2 regions of the Crocosphaera sp. Alani8 genome follow, and region 1 is predicted to be linked to the other one. Evidence: predicted binding sites of a transcription regulator. Region 1 holds the regulator's gene; the other holds the start of a gene.

Evidence for each region. The regulator HrcA, encoded in region 1, represses chaperone genes, less so after heat shock. The targets are predictions, from matches to a motif close to TTAGCACTCNNANNNTNNGAGTGCTAA.
Region 2: the regulator HrcA is predicted to act here: its motif matches at 3,397-3,423, upstream of groL (chaperonin GroEL).

The regions. Positions count from the first base shown of each region.
Region 1 is NZ_JARVCN010000013.1:1,569-12,028, reverse strand. It holds gene rpmA (50S ribosomal protein L27) at 1-57, opposite strand, end outside; gene rplU (50S ribosomal protein L21) at 99-485, opposite strand; gene P9B04_RS01105 (rhodanese-like domain-containing protein) at 720-1,070, shown strand; gene hrcA (heat-inducible transcriptional repressor HrcA) at 1,137-2,228, shown strand; gene P9B04_RS01095 (TRAP transporter small permease subunit) at 2,340-2,894, shown strand; gene P9B04_RS01090 (TRAP transporter large permease) at 2,878-4,224, shown strand; gene P9B04_RS01085 (BRCT domain-containing protein) at 4,468-6,192, shown strand; gene P9B04_RS01080 (Mo-dependent nitrogenase C-terminal domain-containing protein) at 6,256-6,954, opposite strand; gene P9B04_RS01075 (L,D-transpeptidase) at 7,128-7,703, opposite strand; gene recJ (single-stranded-DNA-specific exonuclease RecJ) at 7,985-10,327, opposite strand; gene P9B04_RS01065 (sigma-70 family RNA polymerase sigma factor) at 10,447-10,460, shown strand, end outside.
Region 2 is NZ_JARVCN010000499.1:42,440-52,899, reverse strand. It holds gene P9B04_RS25090 (allophycocyanin) at 1-22, opposite strand, end outside; gene P9B04_RS25085 (CYTH domain-containing protein) at 91-570, opposite strand; gene P9B04_RS25080 (alpha/beta fold hydrolase) at 666-1,541, shown strand; gene groL (chaperonin GroEL) at 1,621-3,309, opposite strand; gene P9B04_RS25070 (sulfotransferase family protein) at 3,923-4,837, shown strand; gene cruG (2'-O-glycosyltransferase CruG) at 4,964-6,175, opposite strand; gene cruF (gamma-carotene 1'-hydroxylase CruF) at 6,196-7,083, opposite strand; gene P9B04_RS25055 (RDD family protein) at 7,398-7,994, opposite strand; gene P9B04_RS25050 (N-acetylmannosamine-6-phosphate 2-epimerase) at 8,006-8,674, opposite strand; gene P9B04_RS25045 (hybrid sensor histidine kinase/response regulator) at 8,705-10,460, opposite strand, start outside.

The sequences.
Region 1 (10,460 bases):
TTGGGCGCGAGAGTCCCGTCCGTTTCTGGTACTTCCTGTTCCTTTCTTGTGAGCCATAATTGGTTATCTTCCTTGTAATAATTAAGTCTATTGTAGAATTATTCTCCCTCTGTGGTATCGGAGGGAGTTTCTGGAGTGGTGTCTGAGGGTGTATCTGCAATAACAGCGCCATTAACACTAATAGAATTAATCATTAAACGACTTAATTCTTGACGGTGACCCCGTTTTTTACGGGTTTTCTTTTTAGGACGCATTTTATAAACGATCACTTTCCTTCCCCGTCGATTTTCCATCACCGTTCCTTCTACGGTAGCTCCCTCAATAAAAGGTTGTCCAATGGTGATTTCATCGTCATTGTTAATCAATAATACTTTATCGATAACGTAAGATCCGTCCTCATTGGCAGTGAGACGATTAAGATCGTAAAAACGGCCAGGTTCAACCCGAAGTTGGGTTCCCCCGGCCTCAATGATTGCATAAGTCATAATTTTGTCTTTGTTTTTGTTGCCGTACAGGTAGCGCAAAGCTAAACTTAAATGATGATTGCTCTGTGCTTTTTAGTGATGCCATAACCTGATCCGAGCATCGAATCAGACACACAAACACCAATTATAAAATGTTTTAATTATTTATGTCAAATTAGGAGTTTCTACTCTGCAGTAGTACCCCCATAAATTTGTTAATGTTTACGTAGATACATTCAACTGTTAATTATCCCCATGACTCAATCTCCCTCTATTCCTGTTATCAGCGTTGAGGAACTCGCCATACGGTTAGCCCAAGACCCCGATGAGTTACAATTAATCGATGTTAGGGAACCAGAAGAAGTTGCGATCGCTCGTATCGGCGGCTTTGAAATACTATCATTAAGTCAGTTTCAACAATGGTCTTCAGAAATTACTCAGCGTTTTGATCCCCACAAAGAAACCCTCGTTTTATGTCATCATGGAATGAGATCAGCCCAGATGTGTCTTTGGCTACTTAACAACGGTTTCACCAATGTTAAAAACATAACAGGAGGTATTGCAGCCTACTCTGCGAAAGTTGATGAAACGATTCCTCAATATTAATGGCACAAAACTGCTTTAATATTAACAACTGTTTTATTAAGTCTTAGATTGACTACGCCAATCATTATGAGAGTTACCACTTTATTAAATCAACGTCATCAAGACATTTTAAGGGCTACGGTACAACATTATATTGCGACAGCTGAACCGGTTGGCTCAAAAACTTTAATAACTGAATACGATTTTAGTGTAAGTTCTGCCACCATCCGCAACACTTTAGGTAAACTGGAAAAGGCGGGTTTTTTATATCAACCCCACATTTCAGCCGGTCGCATTCCTTCTGATTTTGGCTATCGAATTTATGTCGATAATCTAATGACACCTAACGCCAAAAGTGCTAAGAAAATAAAACAGAATTTAACTCAAAAACTCAACCAAAAAACTTACAATTTTGAAGCGGCATTACAACGGGCAATTCAAATCCTAGCCAATTTAAGTGGTTACATTGCTCTAATTACTTTACCGCAAACTTCTCCTAATCAGCTTCGTCACCTGCAACTAATACCTATCTCAGCGAAGCAAGCTATGTTGTTAGTTGTTACCGATAGCCTGCAAACTCAATCAATAGTGGTGGATATTCCCCTTAGTTTAGTCAGAGATAACGAAGAAGATCGGGATTGGTTAGAAGAGGAATTAAATATTTTATCAAATTTTTTAAACAGTCAGTTGAAAGGGAAATCTTTATTAGAACTAAATAACTTAGATTGGCAAAAAATAGATCAAGATTTTATTAGTTACACAGATTTTTTGAAAAGCTTACTCAAGCAACTACAAACCTATCTAAAGACATCAATTTCTAATCAAGTGATGATTCATGGTGTCTCAGAAGTTTTGAGACAACCCGAATTTTCCCAGTTAGAACAAGTTCAAATGTTGCTACACTTACTGGAAGAAGAACAAGATAAACTCTTACCTTTGATTTTAGATATACCTGAATCTGAGTTATCAAACGGACGAGTTACCCTTAAAATTGGGACAGAAAATCATCTGGAATCTATGCATTCTTGTAGTCTAGTTTCTGCTACTTACTGTCAAGGAGATACTGCTGTAGGAAGTGTGGGATTAATAGGACCAACTCGAATGTTATACGAAAATACAATCCCTTTAGTAGAATCAACGGCAGAATATTTATCGGAAGCTTTGGTTAGCATTGCTTAGGTAGGGCTAACACAAAATTATTATTAAAAAACTTAAAATTATATAAACTTTCTACCCTTAACCTCATATTGTTATACTAAAATACTTATGAGTTGAAATCGAGGCTAAACGTTGCAAAAACTACTAAGTATTGCCAAAATTATCGACACAATCAATGAATGGATAGGAAAGTTAACTTATTGGTTAGTTCTTTTGATGATTTTTGTCGGGGTATGGAATGTAATCGGACGATATTTAGGGAGGTTTATTGGACAAAATCTCACCTCCAATGGGTTAATTGAAATACAGTGGTACTTGTTTGATATTGTTTTTCTTTTGGGAGCAGCTTATACTCTTAAGCACGATGAACACGTTAGAGTTGATCTTCTCTATAAAGATTGGTCACCAAAACGAAAAGCTTTAGCTAATTTTATTGGAGTTTTTATATTTTTAATTCCCTTTTGTTTAATGATAATTTATTACTCTTGGGGTAATGTGGTTAATTCTTGGAAAATTTGGGAAATGTCTTCTGATCCTGGGGGACTTCCTAGATATCCAATTAAGTCGATGATTATTGTTAGTTATATTTTACTTATTTTTCAAGGTATGGCCGAAGCAATTAAAAACTGGGCTATTTTTACCGATCAATCCACATCTGAGGAGATAAATAATGATAATAGGGTATGATTGGTTGGGTCCTTTAATGTTTCTCGGAGCATTAATTTTACTTTCTTTTGGTTACCCCGTGGCATTTTCTTTGGGTGGGGTTTCGATTATTTTTGCGGTTATTGGAATCATTTTAGGGGCATTTGACCCCGTTTTTTTGAGTGCATTACCTAGTCGAATTTTTGGCATTATGGCTAATTATACCCTCTTAGCCATTCCCTATTTTATATTTTTGGGAGCGATGTTGGAAAAGACAGGTATTGCTGAAAAATTGCTGTTAACAATAGGAATTTTATTCGGTAGATTACGAGGTGGACTTGCTTTAGCAGTGGTTATTGTCGGTGCTTTATTAGCCGCAACTACAGGAGTTGTAGCAGCAACTGTAGTTGCAATGGGCTTGATTTCTCTACCTATTATGTTACGTTATGGCTATAACAAAGAATTGGCAGCGGGTGCGATCGTTGCATCAGGAACTTTGGGACAATTAATTCCTCCTAGTATTGTTTTAGTGGTATTAGCAGATCAATTAGGAATTCCTGTGGGAAATTTATTTATTGGCTCAATTATTCCCGGATTAATGATGGCTAGTGCCTTCGCAATTCATGTTATTATTACTTCTTTAATCCGTCCCGATGTTGCGCCACCTTTACCCCCAGAAGAAAGAAATATTAGTAAAAGAACCTTAGTAAAAAATGTCTGTCAAGCGATGCTTCCTCCTTTATCGTTAATTTTATTGGTGTTAGGAAGTATCTTTTTTGGTGTGGCTACCCCCACAGAAGCTGGTGCAGTAGGTGCGTTAGGAACTATGATTTTAGCTGCTTTTAATAAGCAGTTGAGTTGGGTTACTTTAAAACAATCTTGTGACGCAACTTTAAGGATTAGCACAATGGTCATTTTTATCCTTTTTGGATCAACTGCTTTTAGTTTAGTTTTTCGAGGAGTTGATGGGGATAGTTTTATGTTGGAAATTTTAACGAATTTGCCGGGAGGAAAATATGGATTTTTGGCTGTAAGTATGTTCACAGTGTTTATTTTAGGCTTTTTTATCGACTTTTTTGAAATTGCTTTTATTGTAATTCCTATTTTTAAACCTGTTGCGGAAACACTTGGTATTGATTTAATGTGGTATGGGGTGATTTTAGCTGCTAATTTACAAACTTCTTTTCTAACTCCTCCCTTTGGTTTTGCTCTATTCTATCTTAGAGGAGTGGCACCACCGGAACTAAAAACAGAAGACATTTATAGAGGTGCCATTCCTTTTATTTTGCTACAACTTTTAGTCTTAATGTTAATCATTATTTTTCCTTCCCTTGTTAGTTTCTTACCTTCCTTAAGCGCAGCCAGAGGTTAAAAGTATCTCAGTCTAATATTAGAAAAAGATTGCTTAGTGATTAACAAATATTTGACAAATCTCCTGGAATATGGATGGAGTTAACAGTACGTTAAGATTTGTGAGCATTGAAAAGATTTCTCACAAAAGGCGATCGCATCCTGATATATATAGAAATATGGGACGGTCTTGATTGCAACTAGGACGCTACACCTTCGACACTGGTACTAGTTAGTTGCTGTTTGTTTAGTAGGAGACATATATATGATTAACCCATTGGTTTATGAAATTGGTGCATTGACGTTTGTGTTAGGTGCTTTTGGGATCGCCTATTGGCAACTTCGTAACAATTATTCAAAACGAGAAACAACTTTATTAGAACAACAAAAACAGTTAGATCAAGAGAAAGAAAGTTTGGAAAAACAATTGCACAATCTTGAGCAAACTAATCAAGAGTTGACCCAAAAGAATGATTATTTACAAAAGGATTATGTTTATATAAAGCAACAAGTGACAGCATTCGAGAATGATGTTATTAAACTACACGAAGAGAAGAGTAATTTATCACATATGGTTAGACAGGAACAAGATAAAGTTACAGCAAGTCAGCAAAAAAATCAATCTTTAGAGCAGCAAAAACTGCAATTAGAAGAGACTTACAAAAAAGATTTATCTAATCTTGAGCAACAACTGGGAAACCTTAGAGAAGAGCGAAATAAGATTAATAGTAATCTGCAAGAAGCGACTCAAAAAAAAGATTCTTTAAACCAAGAATTAAAAACAGTAATCGCTAAGAGGGAAAGTTTAGAAAATAGTTTAACTCAGCAACAGGAAACCGTTGTATCTTTAGAAAAACAACTAGAAAGTTTATCTCAAGAGAAAAAGGAGCTAGAAAAAGACTTGCAACAGCAAGTAAATAGTATTAGAGAGGAAAAACAATCCTTAGAACATAACTTAACTCAGCAACAGGAAATAGTTGTAGCTTTAGAAAAACAACTAGAAAGTTTATCTCAAGAGAAAAAGGAGCTAGAAAAAGACTTGCAACAGCAAGTAAATAGTATTAGAGAGGAAAAACAATCCTTAGAACATAACTTAACTCAGCAACAGGAAATAGTTGTAGCTTTAGAAAAACAACTAGAAAGTTTATCTCAAGAGAAAAAGGAGCTAGAAAAAGACTTGCAACAGCAAGTAAATAGTATTAGAGAGGAAAAACAATCTTTAGAAAATAGTTTAACTCAGCAACAGGAAACCGTCGTAGCTTTAGAAAAACAACTAGAGAGTTTATCTCAAGAGAAAAATGAGCTAGAAAAAGACTTGCAACAGCAAGTAAATAGTATTAGAGAGGAAAAACAATCTTTAGAAAATAGTTTAACTCAGCAACAGGAAACTATTGCATCTTTAGAGAAACAGCTAAAAGCTCTAGAGGAAGACAATAATAGCTTAAAGAAAGAACGAGAAGAGAGTAAAAAAATAGCCGAAGAGAGAGAAAAACTGGAAAAAAAAATTAAAAAGCAAGAAGAAATAATTACTGAATTGGAAAATAAATTAGCTTCTATAAAGCAGGAAAAAGAAACATTAGATACTCCGCCAAAACAGGAAGATGAAAAGTTAATTGTAGAAGAGAATAAGGAAGGCATTTCAGGTGTCGAACAAGATATTAAAGAAGTGGAAGAAAAATCTACGAAAGAAGAGAAAAAAAAAGAAAAAGAAATAAAAGAAAAAATAAAAAATGAAGTTATTTTAGAAGCCAAGAAACTAGCCGTTATTGGCAGTCTAAATAGTATGAACCGAGAAAAAGCTAAATCTTTGGTTCAACGAGTAGGAGGAACTTTAACCAGTTCGCCAAGTTCTAAAACTGATTACGTTATTGTTGGGAAAAACCCTGGAGATAAATTGAAAAAAACTCAGAAATTAGGTATTGCTCAACTATCAGAAACCCAGTTTTTAGAAGCATTAACCGCCGCAGGGATAACGGAAATTAATAACTAATAATCATAATAACCCATAGGATAAATGCACCTATGGGTTACCTATTCATATAGAAAATTAAATCTAGATAAACTCAGAAATATCTTCGTGACATTCATCAGCTAAATAAGATAATGCCCTGAATCTTAACCCTACTAACTGTTCATACAAAGGGTTAAGCTTACACAAAGGAGGAATATGAACAACTTTGTGACCAAACAGCTTAATGTCCCGTTCAAAGGGACACTGAGGTGGAACCATCTTACAAATAAATCGAGCTACACTAGGATCGTGAATATCCATGCCATCCAACCAATCTTTGAGGGGATGCAATAAGTCAGCTTGAGGTTGAGGAGGACTCACCAAAGGGGCTGCATTACCCGTTACTTGGGCTTGAGGCTCTTCTCCGTTGGGTTTACAGAGAGTATGTTCCAAAGAATTCAATGCCTCTATTTTTAACCCTAAAGCCTCGCTATACTGATGCAAAAGTTCCGCTTCTGGTGTAGAGTATATCCCATCGGCGATCGCAACTAATACAGCAGTTCTTAAGAAGTTCTCCCCAGTTTTGACATCATCACCCAAAGCGTTTGCTAACTCTTCTGGTTCGATAGACTGGTAGGAAAGGGTTTGTTGATCATCGACAGACAAATCCTTAGTTAAATCTGCGATCAACTTCTGTTCTTGGAGATCATAGTCACCATCACACCAAGCGATAGTTAGTAAACCTCTCAACCAAGCTGAAATCTGCTCTTTTGTATACGGGGATTGCGCTACACTTGCCATAAGAATTTTATAATCAAATTTTTAGGTTAGTCACGGGGAACAGAGAAATTTTTGAAACACAAAAAGCAAAGACTAATTCTCGCTATTTATATTCATGTCTTTTGCTTTTGCTACCAAAAATATTACCTTCCCTTTCTTCAGTTTAACTTTTTCTTTGACTAACCTAATGTAGTTTATTGAACAATAACGGGGATTCCTGTTTGCACTAATTCGTACAATGCTTTAACGTCTCGGTTCCGCATTCTAACGCAACCATGAGAAACTGCTTGTCCCATAACGTGTTCTCCAGGAGTCCCATGAAAACCGATATATTTACCGTTTTCTCTCGAAAAACCAATCCAACGTTCTCCTAAAGGACTATTAGGACCGGCTGCGCTAACTCGACCATTCCAAGGGTTTTTCCATTGGGGGTTTTCTACCATTTGAATTACGGAAAAGTTACCCTTGGGTGTTTCCCATCCTCGTCTACCAATAGCAACTTGATAGTTAGCAAGAACTGTATCGTCTTGATAAGCATAAACCCGACGTTCTTTTAGGTTGAGAACTAGATGTGTGGCCTGAGTTTTTTCTGTTTCTGGGGGTGTAGAAATAGCTGTTTCTTGTTCTGTCGAAGTAGTGGGAAGTTCTGTTGCAGAAGTCTCGGAGGTTGTTCCCTCAGAAGCGATCGCTTGTTTGTTAATTCCTCCGATGGGTAATAAGAAACTTCCACTAATAAGAGTGAGTGTGAGTAAGGAAAGAGTGAATTTCATGGTTGTCAGTTTGAGAAAAAATGACGGATGTTTAAGTAAAAAAAAGAAGAGTAAGATAAGTTATCTGTATTCTAGAAGTGCTTTAAAAGACGGTTGCTTAAAATTAGCACTCTCTTAAGAGTTTTTTTTTCTCTATTTTTCTTAAAATTTAAACATAATTAGTTTACCTAATTTAAAACTTATTTACATAACTTAAAATTGTTTTTTTATTTACAACACTCATATAGCAATCAGGAATGATTGGTGAGATATCTTTTTTCCCAGTTACCAATTATCAGTTATCAGTTAATATTTTCATACACTAATAATTTTTGTAAGGTTTCTAACGGAATTTGAGTAAAGTATTTTCTTTTAAAATTTTCTTCCTTGAGAACATCTAGTAAATTTTTTTGTGAGGAAAGATAATCTTGAAATTGGTCGGTTACTTTTTTTATTTCGATAGTTTGTTGATCTTCATTAATTAAAAACCCAACTTTTCTTAAAAAATCTAATGCTAAACCAAAACTGCGATCGCTTAATAATAATCTTTCTTTTAATTGTTCTTTTGTAATAACTTTTGCAGTGCGATCAATATATTTAGCAATACCGATCAATTCTTTGACAGTGCGAGATGGATTAAATTGCTCATCGTATGAATAATTCAAGGCTAATTTTTGCTGATTATTGACACTTTTTTGATAAATTTTGTGTAATTCATCCCAACTCACGGGACAACTATTTAATACTTCAGTTTCTGAGTCTAATTGGTTCGTTTCATCTTTGTTTCTATGGTCTATTAAATTAATATTATTTTTTACCATAGATCGATTATTTTCAGTAGTTAAACTTTCTCTAACTTCGATTAAACGAACTTCGTAGCTACCTTTTCCGTAGGTATTATAATCTAATTCAACAATAGCATCGCATAAATTTTCTTCACCTTGGGGTAATTCTTCTTGGTAATGTTCCCACCAAATACCAGGAAAACCTTCATTAACCGAGCGATCATAAATATTAAACTTGGTCTTTATGTACTTTACTTTATTGTTTTTAGCATCTTTAATATTTCTATTTCCTAAACTTTCAAACCAACAATTTTGAATCAATAATTTTGGTACTGGGTTTCCCATCCCGTAGGGTTCTAATAGTTTTAACTCCCTAAACAAAGATTGACCTAGTTGAGAAACAGTTACGACTAGATCTACTGAGACTGTAGAATTTAAGGTATTAATACTAACAATCTCTTTTCTAAGTTCTCGATTGATACTTTCTTTAAATAAAGATAAATTTTCAACAGGAATACTTAACCCTGCTGCAAAAGGATGTCCACCAAATCGATGTAATAAATCTTGTTGAGAAGCGACTAACTTATATAGATCTATATTATGAACAGAACGAGCCGAACCTCTAGCTAGTTTAACATCATTATCGCTCATTTTTTCCGTTTCAGCAGTGGTTAATAAAATAGTAGGACGACCGTATTTTTGAGCAATTTGCCCGGCAACTAACCCTAATACACCACTTTGCCATTGAGGATCTTCTAAAACAATAACTTGTGTCGTTGACAGGTCTAAAGTTTTTAGTTTTTTCTCTACATTCTTTTGAATTTCCTGTTGTAAAGACTTACGGCGAGTATTGGCTAATTCTGTATTAAAAGCCAGTTTTTGACAGTGTTTATCGTCTTTACTAGTTAACAATTCTACAGCGAAATGAGCATCCCCTTGAATACGACTAATAGCATTAATTCTAGGGCCAATACCGAAGGAAATATCTGTTGGGCGATCGCCACTTCTTTTGCATAGTTTTAGTAAATGAGCAACCCCTGGACGGGTAGTATTAGTTAACTGTTGTTGTAGCTTTTTTAGTCCTTGTTGTGCTAAGTAACGACAATCCCCTTTTAATTCTACTAAATCAGCAATTAAACCAATAGCTACCAAATCTAATAAATTTTCTAAGGGACTTTTAGGTATTTCTGGAAAAGTCAGATATAAAGCTTCAACTAACTTATAAGCTACTGCAACACCGGATAAAGAAAATAAAGGATGATCATCGGAAAAATAGCGAGGATTAATAATAGAAATCACATTTGGTCGTTCCTCGGGTAAGGTATGATGGTCTGTAACAATAACGTCTACTCCTAAAGAATTAGCATAATTAATCTCTTCTAAATTAGTACTTCCAGTATCACAGGTGACGATCAATTTTGTTCCTTCTGTGGCAAGTTTTTGAATTCCTGGTATATTTAAACCGTGGGACTCTGTAGAACGATTTGGAATGTAATAATTAAGTTGTATATCAGGTATAAAAAATTGTCCGAGTCCTTCCCATAAAACACTGCTTGCTGTAATTCCATCTGCATCAAAATCTCCCCAAATGGTTACTTTTTCTTGATTTTTTATAGCTCCTTCCAGGCGTTTTATAGCTAATTTCATTTCGTAACCGAATTCAAAAGGACTCAAAGGTTGATAATTATTAGCATCTAAAAACCCTTGTAATTCTTCCGAAGACTGAATTCCCCTTTGCCATAATAATTGAGCAGCATAGGTTCCTTGAGAACTCTGACAATATCTATTAACAGTATCAACAAACCAAGGAGGTAAAAAAGCAATTGGTGAAACCTGCCACCGATTTTGATTAGTATCCATTAAGAGCAAAAATTAATACTATTTTCACCAGCATAACAACTATTCTAGCATTAAAATTTTCTTTGAACCTTTTGATAATCCTTCCAGTCTAAAGGGGTGAATTCAATGATAGAGTGGGCATAACCGTGTTAGC
Region 2 (10,460 bases), on a different contig from region 1:
GAGTTAACATTGTTCTAACCATAGGTTACGGGAGGTTATCTCTATCTTTCCCAAATTCCTAATATTCTTAGACATTTTCGGTTAATAAATTTAATTAACTGTTGACCACGTTGTATAAGGATGTTTAGTTAAGTTAACATTATAGTATCTCGAATCATGGCTAACTTCTTCGCCAACCCAGGTAGGAATATTGATGATTTGATTTTCATTTTGTAATTCTACCTCTGCCATAATTAGTCCTTGATTTTCCCCTTGAAATTCATCAATCTCCCAAACTAAATTATCATAGTTTACTTTATAACGAATTTTCTCAATTAAAGGGCGATCGCATAAAGTATCCACCATAATTTGAGCGTCTTCTAAAGGGATAGGATACTCAAATTCATTGCGACTAATTCCTTCGCTTTTACTTTTAATCGTTAAATAAGCTTCATGGCCAACAATTCTGACTCGGATGGTTGTCATTCTATCTGCTGCTGCGATGTAACCTTGTTTATACACCTTTCCTGTTCCTAAACAACGCCAATCATCATTAATTACTAAGAATTTACGCTCAATTTCAATCGCCATAATTGTCAACTAAAAGTAAAGAATATTAATAGTTTAAACTTTCTGCAACCGATTTAATCTAATATACAGCTAAGCCCTCAACTAATATTATCTCAATGTTTACCGATTTTCAAAACCTAACGGTAGAAACATCAGACCTTAAAATCAATCTACTTAAAGGAGGAGAAGGATACCCAATTTTATTGCTACATGGTTATCCTCAAAATCGTATGATGTGGCATAAAATTGCTCCAAGATTAGCCAAATATTTTGCTGTCATTATACCTGATCTAAGAGGTTATGGAGACAGCGACAAACCATCAGGAATGCCCAATCATTATAATTACTCTAAACGGGTGATGGCACAAGATCAAATAGAAGTTATGGAGCAATTGGGATACAAAGAATTTTACCTAGTGGGACACGATCGCGGCGGAAGGGTTGCTCATCGTTTAACCTTGGATTATCCTCATAAAGTTAAAAAGTTAGCTTTATTAGATATTGCCCCAACATATCAAATGTACAGCGAAACCGATCAAGAATTTGCTACTGCTTACTATCACTGGTTTTTTCTTATTCAACCTTTTCCTTTTCCTGAAACTTTAATTAATAACAATTCTGACTTTTTTTTGACCCATTGTTTACGCAGTTGGAGTAAAACTGAATCGGCGTTTACTCCAGAAGCAATGGCGGACTATTTAAGATGTTTTCGTGATCCTCGAACCGTTCACGGAACCTGCGAAGATTATCGAGCCTCTGCTACCATTGATTTAGAACACGATCGCCAAGATCAAGAAAAAAAAATAGAATGTCCCCTATTAATATTATGGGGAAATAAAGGAGTTATGGAAAAAAAATACGATGTTGTGAAAAGTTGGCAAAAAAAAGCTGTCAATGTTCGAGGAAAAGCACTAAACTGTGGACATTTTTTACCTGAAGAATCCCCAGAAGAAACCTATAAATCTCTGGACAAATTTTTAAGAATAGATTAATAATCTGAATATTGAAAGAGACGCTATAGTTAGCGTCTCTGGTAAAGTGTCATGGTATATAGACTAGAGATACAAGCTTTTAGAAGCCCATACCCATGCCGCCCATGCCGCCCATGCCACCCATGCCGCCCATGCCACCCATGCCGCCCATGCCGCCCATATCGGGGGCTGCAGGGGGTTCTGGTTCAGGTTTTTCTACCACTAAAGCTTCTGTGGTTAAGACCATACCAGCAATAGAAGCCGCATTTTGTAAAGCAGAACGAACCACCTTAGCCGGGTCAATAATACCACCTGCTATCATGTCTTCAAACTCGCCGGTTAGGGCATTGTAGCCGATGTTAAAGTCCGTTTCTCTGACTCGTTCGACAATGACAGAACCCTCTAAACCAGCGTTATTAGCCAATTGACGCAAGGGTGCTTCTAAAGCCTTCCCTACTAAATCAGCAGCTACTTTTTCCTCAGCATTAGTGAGGCTATTTTTGTATTCGGCTACTTTAGAAGCTAAGTAAATTAAGGTAGTACCACCCCCAGGAACGATCCCTTCGTCTACCGCTGCTTTAGTAGCATTGAGGGCATCCTCGATGCGTAGTTTACGATCCTTTAACTCGGTTTCTGTGGCAGCACCCACTTTAATCACAGCAACCCCACCGGCTAACTTAGCGATACGTTTTTGTAGTTGTTCGGTGTCAAAACTAGAGTCTGTGGCGGCCAGTTCTTTACGAAGTTGATCAGTGCGTTTTTGTACCGCAGCTTTGATTCTTTCATCGGTACTGGCAACGATAGTGGTGTTATCCTTATCAATGTTAATTTTGGTGGCTTGTCCCAACATATCCAAGTCCACGGTATCTAGACTTAAGCCTACTTCTTCGGAGATAACGCTACCACCTGTCAGAATGGCAATATCTTGTAAGACTGCTTTACGTCTTTGCCCAAAAGAAGGGGCTTTGATAGCAGCCACGTTTAATACCCCTCTGGCCTTGTTGACAACTAGGGTGGCTAAAGCTTCCCCTTCTATGTCTTCAGCGATGATTAATAGGGGTTTACCCGCCCGAGCAACATTTTCTAAAATGGGAACTAAATCGGCGATCGCACTAATTTTTTTATCGGTGATCAAGATTAAAGCATCTTCAAATTCCACTTGCTGCCGTTCTTGATCGGTGATGAAATAGGGGGAGAGATAGCCGCGATCGATCTGCATCCCTTCCACTACATCCAACTCTGTACTCAGAGACTTGGATTCTTCTACGGTGATCACCCCATCTTTGGTGACTTTATCCATAGCCAAAGCGATCATGTCGCCTACTTCTTGATCGTTACCAGCAGAAACACTAGCTACTTGGGCGATGGCTTCCCCTTCTACGGGTTTAGCAATATTTTCGATTTCTTTGACCAAATAAGCCATGGTTTTTTCCATACCACGACGTAGGGCTACAGGGTTAGCCCCTGCGATAACGTTTTTCAACCCTTCTTTGATCAAAGCTTGACCAATAACTGTAGCGGTGGTTGTTCCGTCGCCGGCAACTTCTTTGGTTTTCGAGGCAATTTCTTGGATTAATCTTGCCCCTGTATTTTCTAGGGGATCTTCTAGTTCAATTTCTTTGGCAACGGTGATCCCGTCGTTAACAATTTGGGGTGCGCCAAATTTTTTCTCCAATAATACGTTACGGCCTTTGGGACCGAGGGTAATTTTTACGGCATCAGCTAGGGAGTTAACCCCTTGTTCTAATGCGCGTCTCGATTCATCACTAAATGAGACAATTTTTGCCATCTTTGTCTAGTTACTCCTATAACGCCTTCTAATGGGACTTCTGGCAATGATTCAGACCAGGGTTGCTTTTTTCCCACTTATGTTAATTTAGCACTCTTATGTTATGAGTGCTAAGGGTCTAGGTCAAAGAATGGGAAAGTTTTTCTTAAGGAATGGAGGTAAGGTGTGGAAGTTTAGGTAATTAAGGTGAGGATATCTAGAAACCTGAGTTAGGTGTGCGGCGATTTCCGGCCAAAAGGAGGTTAAAATCCAGGTGAAAAGCGGGAGTGCATTCCACACTCTTCATAATTTCACTCAAAGATAAACTTTTCGCTGGTTGACCAGTTTGAGGAGCATGAGAAATTAACTGTTTGTGCTATTGGGGTTCAGATATTTGGCAAAAATCATCTAAGTGGCAAAACAAAGCATCTATACTCAACATAGGCAGGATTTAGTGACACTCCTCCCGACGCTGATCCAGTGGGTACAGCGCGGGGCTTCTCGCAGGGAAGCTAAATCATTTAGTTATTTTCAGCTTACTACTACTTACTTTTCTTATACCAAACTCAGGTTCTAGCTAATTAACCAGATTTGATATGATGAGTTTACTTATAGTGTTAATAGCTGAAAAATCATGAATAAACCGAGTTTTTTTATTGTCGGAGCCCCTAAGTGTGGTACTACTTCCCTATGTAAATACTTAGAACAACATCCAGATATTTTTATTCCTTCTATTAAAGAATTGTATTATTTCTGCACAGATTCAACTGGAAAAAAAAGAGCGAATACCCTTGAAGAATACTTGAGTTTTTTTGAGGGTGGAAAAGGAAAATTATGTGGCGAAGGTAGTGTTTGGTATCTCTTTTCTAAGGAAGCCGCCTCAGAAATATATAAGTTCAACCCAGAAGCTAAAATCATCATCATGCTCAGGGAACCTGTGTCTCTAATGTATTCCTTACACAGTATGCACCTAGCCAACGGTTCTAATGAAGATATCTTAGACTTTAAACTTGCCCTGGAAGCAGAAGAGGATAGAAAGCAAGGTAAAAGAATCCCAGAAAAGTGTTTTCGCCTAGAAGAACTATTGTATCGGGAAGTAGTTAAATTCACAGATCAAGTCAAAAGATACTTTGATACTTTCGGTCGGAATCGGATACATGTAATCATTTTTGATGATTTCCAAGTTGATACAGCGAAGGCATATAGGGAGACTCTTGAATTCCTTGATGTTGAACCTGATTTTGTCCCTAACTTAACTCCCAGAAATACTAACAGACAAGTGCGTAACGCCTTTTTGCAACAGCTTACTATCAAGCCACCTACAAATGTTCTGGAAATTGGCAAGTATTTTCTCCCTTTTCCTCGTTCTGTGCGTCGGAATCTACTTAAGAAGTTCAAAAAGTCTATAAGACGTTCCAATATCCAGAAAGCATCTCGTCCACCTTTAGATCCAAAACTACGCCAGAGTTTGCAACAAGAATTTGCCGCAGAAATAGAAAGGCTTAGTGCTTTGCTGGGGCGCGACTTAACTTACTGGAGCAAGGATTAAGGATTAAAAAGAATTGTTTTCGGTAACTTGACTTGACTTTTTTTGAATAATTTAAAATTGCTGTCTCATTGTGGAGATCGCTGTTTTATGAAGCTTTCCTGGCTGAAGATCGGGAGATTTATATTGTCACTCATTACCATAACTTCTACCTCGCCATTGTTTGGGGGTTTGTAAAGAGGATAAAAAGATTCTCAATACAGCGAAGGGATCGGCTAAAGGCGATAACCAAAATAATAATGATTTAACAGATAAAGACTTATCTTTGTAATAGGAAGGAAAGACAGCAAACAGTAAGGAAAAACGAATAATAACTAAGAGAAGATTTAATGCGATCGCTAATTCTAAACTGAGGAAATGATAACCCACCAACCAAAAACTAAGGAAAATAACTAACAAAAATAAAGGTAACCCTTGAGTTAATGATAATAAAGCTACATCACCCCAAACTTGAGGAGTGGAAGCTGCATCTTTGAGATCCAGCGATCGCCCCCATTCTTTCCAGGTTTCTTTAATCCCTTCGTACATCCTCACCCGGATCAGGTTTTTCCCGTCCAAAAAACCCACCTTAAATCCCTGTTTAGCTGCCTCACGGGCTAAAGTAACGTCATCGCAGAAAGAACCCGCAGCGCAGGTATAACCGTCTAATGCGGCTAAAACAGAACGACGAGAAAGAAAACATTGACCATTGGCCATTACCCTTTCTGGTTTTTGGTTTCTCACCCCGGCCGAATCAAAACGATACAATAATGTCATCAATAAAGCCGGTTGTAACCACCATTCCCCTGCATCTTTGAGGATAAACTGAGGGGATAAGGAGACAAGATCGTAACCCTCTTCCTCCGCAGCTTTGACTAAACTAGCCACTAACCCCCGTTGGGGTTGGGTATCGGCATCGATGCCTAATACCCATTCGCTACGGGGAGAACTGTACAAAAATCCATTATGTAATGCCCAAGGGCGGCCAACCCATCCTGAAGGCAAAGGATCATCGGTGATCAGACGAAAACGAGGATCTTTCACTCCTGCGTTTTTTACTAGTTCTTGGGTGCCATCTTGAGAATGACTATCGACAACGATAATTTCTCGCACTTCATAAGTTTGTTGTCCTAACCCCTCTAAACAGGGTGAAATACGTTCTACTTCGTTGAGAGTAGGAACCACCACACTTACTTTGCCCAGCATTTCAGGATTGGCTGGTTGGGGTTTTAGGGGTGGACGACGTATAGCTCCTTTGAGCAAACGGGACAATAAAATTAAGGTTGCTGTTCCCTGGAACAGTAATACAAGCAAGGAAATAACGCCGATAACCGTATCATTCAACAAAATAGAAGACTCCATGATCCATAATCTATTGTCAATTATCCGTTATTGAATGACACCTTTACCAAATTTTCTGGGATAGTGTCTGTTTGCTTATCCGCAATACGGTACAGTACCACAACAGGAAGTAAACCGACGATCAACCCCAACAAAACAGGGATGTAGATGCCGGCTGCTAAACTCATGATCATGGCAAAGGCAAAATTGCTAACATATATGGCTAGGGGTAGTCCTAGGTTGCTTTGAGGGAAATTAAAGGGTTTGACTTTCCAAATTAAAGTAGCAACGCTCATAAACACTGCACCAGTACCGAACCAACCGGCAAAGTTTTGGTAGGGCATACCAAAAAATGCTCCAGGTTGTTCCCAGATCCAGAAGGGCATGGTAGTTTGACTCATGGCTGGATCTAAAACAAAATCCCAAGCAGTCAAGAAAATAGCACCGAGGATAATGGAAGCCAATAGCTTCAACCAATTTTGAGAAATTTTATTATTTAATCCTGCTCTAGCGATTAAATAAGCACTAAATCCTAAATAAAACCAAGATAAGGGGATTGTGAAAGGAACTAAACCGGCAATTTTGTACCCTAGCCCCGTTAAATATCGATATTCACCAAAGGGAAATCCTGTACTGGTTCCGAGTAATTCGCTGGTGAGGGAAATACCTAGGGCTGGCAACATAAAGCCTAAGAAATGCCAAGTCCCAAGGGTACGATAGGCATACACGGCAACTGCCGACATTCCCAATAACATATACATTACGCCACCGCCAGCCATAGACCAAGCAAAGGCAGTTTTGCCAATAGGCGGTAAACTAGCAATAAAATCAGGATTGGGTAACACTAACAATAATCCGGCTAAACCAAAGGCCATAGATAAAATGTGGCCTATTGCAAGGGTGCGTTCTACGCGGGTAAGGGTAGTCATGAGTTTTCTATGAATGTCTATGAGCTAAACTCTAGTTTACAAAACTTTACGAAAAAAAGATAATACCTAATAGTTCAGTTGGGATGAGATTAACTGCGATGCGCAAGAAACTGAGTTAGGTGTTGGGAGTTTGCAGTTAAATCTTTTTCAAGGAGAGAATCAGTGTTTGATACTCCTGAACTTAAGAAGAGACTCTGGGGAGGAAACCTCGGCGACAGATTTTCTCTAAATCTTCTCATATCGAACCCAGGTATTCAATAGTTATTCCATTTGAAATAGTCTACTTTTTTGGCTTCTCTAAAAATAGACCAAACCTAATAATCGTCGTAATAATTATCCTCATAATCATTCTGATACCTCTGTTTCGTATTTTGACGATTTTGGATTTTTTCTTTGATAATTCTCCAGAGTTTCTTAAGGCGCAAATCTAGGGAAAATCCTCGTTTTGTTTGGACAACAATGGTGTTACTAACTCGATCGTGTAAGGTTTGATTATATTCTTCGTCTCCGATGGCAAATCCAAAATTCATAATTAAAGGGGTGATAAATATTAACATAGATAAGCCATTTTTAAAGTTAATGTTTAATCCTACCATGGCCAACATGGCAGCAAAACCGACAATGGCTTCTCGTTTGGTTAATTCTTTTAAGCCAGGAACTCGGAAAAATCTCAGATCAATTACTTTAATATCAAAACACCAACTTCCTAAACTTTGTCCTTTATTTTTTTCTACAATAATCACCCTCAAAATTAACCAAACAACAAAAAAAACGAGGTCTTTAATCAATCCTTTAAAGAAAGAACTCAAAAACCATACTGTTACAAAGTCGAGTAAAAAAGCATAGGCACGACGATCCAAGGGAACTTTGGGAAACCTTCGATAGCTGGGTGGTAATTGATTAGAATCCATACATTTTTTGCTCAGTTAAACATCCCTTGAAAGGCTTTTACTTTTAAATCAATTCCCGTAATTGCAGTTCCTACAACAACAGAATAGGCACCATATTCTAAGGCTTTTTTGGCATCTTCGGGGGTGGAAATTCCTCCTTCTGCAATGATAGGAACGGTTAATTTTTGACTCATTTCTTCTAACAGGGAAAACCCTGGAGGGTGACAATTTTCGGTTTCTTTAGTGTATCCATAAAGGGTGGTTCCGACAAAATCTGCCCCTGCTTGGGCTGAAGCTACGGCACTTTCTATTGTATCAACATCAGCCATGACTAATTTCCCTAATTTTTGGTGAATATTGTTGATTAAATCGGCTAATTTTTCTTCTTGGGGACGCTTTCTTAATGTGCCATCAATAGCGATGATGTCTGCTCCTGCTGAGGCTATAGCTACCGCATCTTGATAACAGGGAGTTATGTAAATATCATACCCTAAATAGTCTTGTTTCCACAATCCAATAATAGGAATATTGGGCAATTCTTTTCTCACTGCTTTAACATGCTCGGGGGTATTTATTCTTACTCCTTTTGCTCCTTGATTGATGGAAGCTTTGGCCATAGCGGCAATAATTTTGGGTTCAAATAATGGAGAGTAAATGGGTGCTTGACAGGAAACAATTAAACTAGATTTTGGGATAATCATAAGGTCAAATAAATAACTAATAATTAATAATTAATTTTCTGATTCATTATTACTAAAAACTAGAGCATTAACTCGTTTTAATAATAAACTGGGTTGAATGGGTTTAATTAGGTAGTCGTCGATGCCCATTCTAGAAATTTCTGTCCATTCTTTTGATGTTATTTCTTCCCTGAGAACTAACATTTTTGTATCTTTGGTTTTGGGGGATTGTTTTAAGGATTCATTAATTTTTAGTACCTCTGATAAATGCTGATCTAAAATGAGTACTGATGGTTCGAGGAGTTCAATTTTTTGAATTACTTTTGACCCATCCATCAACCAGATAAAATGGTAGTTAGCGGCGGTTAATAACTCGCCGATTAAAGTGGCAATTTCTTCGTTACTTTCTACTAAGACAATGGTTTTATTTTTGGTAAATAAGGCTTGATTATGGTTTAAATGATTGATTAATTTGCCTTTACTTTGAATCTGGTTAGGGATTCTCACGGTGAAGGTAGAACCGAGATTGATGATAGATTCTACTTCGATGGTTCCCCCGTGAAGTTCTACTAATTGTTTAGTTAATGCTAACCCTAAACCTGTTCCTCCATAAACCCGTTTACGAGAATTTTCTAGTTGTTGAAATGATTCAAATAGTAAGGGAATTTGTTCTTCTTTTATTCCTATTCCTGTGTCTTCTACTTGAAGGGCAACTTGATTCTTTTCTCGCCACACTCTTAGGGTTACAGTTCCATTTTCTGGGGTAAATTTTAGAGCATTATTGAGTAAATGGTAGAGGATTTGTTGTACCCTTTCGGGATCAGCAGAAAAATCATCTTGTTGGGCTCTAATTTGGATATCAAGTTCTAGATTTATACGGCGATGTTCTGCTTCATCACTTACTCTTTGCATCACATTTCTAGAAACTTTTGTCAAGGAAAATTCTCGAATAGCTAAGACATATTTACCTGATTGTAAATTGGAATATTCTAGAATTTCGTTGATCATATCTAGTAAATGTTTCCCGCTATTTTGAATAGTTTGTAAATACTTTTTCTGTTTATCTATGGATAGATTTAAACCTTCTTGTGACCAATGTAATAAAGTTCCCGATAAACCAATGATACAGGTTAAAGGAGTCCGTAATTCATGACTCATATTTCCTAAAAATTCGCTTTTAGAATGATTAGCTGCTTGAGAAGCGAGTAAGGTGTCACGAAGTTCTTGAGTTCTTTCAATTACCCGTTGTTCAAAAGTATTTTTTTGTTCTTGCACTTGAGCATATAATTGCGCTTGATAAATAGCAACAGCTAAATGTTGTCCTATTTGTCCTAAAAATGCTTTTTCGCTTTCTAACCATTGTCTTTTCTTAAAGCATTGATGGGCTATTAATAATCCCCATAATTGACCATCTACTACAATAGGAGCAATTAATTTAGATAGTACCCAATATTTTTCGAGAAATTGACTCAAGCAGATAGAAAATGAGTATTTTCTTTCTACATCGTTGATGGCAACAATTTCCCCTTGATGATATTTATGTTTGTATTCAGGAATAGTAGCAAAACAAGTGTCTTCTGCTGTTATATTTAACAGGGAGGGAATACTTCCAGAAACCCTTGATTCGTAAATCACTAAACCTCCGTTTTCTTGAGAATTTCCCGAAGCAGAAGTTGAAACATTTTTTTCTTTAAATTCGTAGATAACTAAACGATCAACCTGTAAAAAACTGCGTAATTGTCTAACTGCTGTTTGTAAAATAACTGACAGTTCTAAACTTTGACGAATTTGACCAATAACTTGGTTT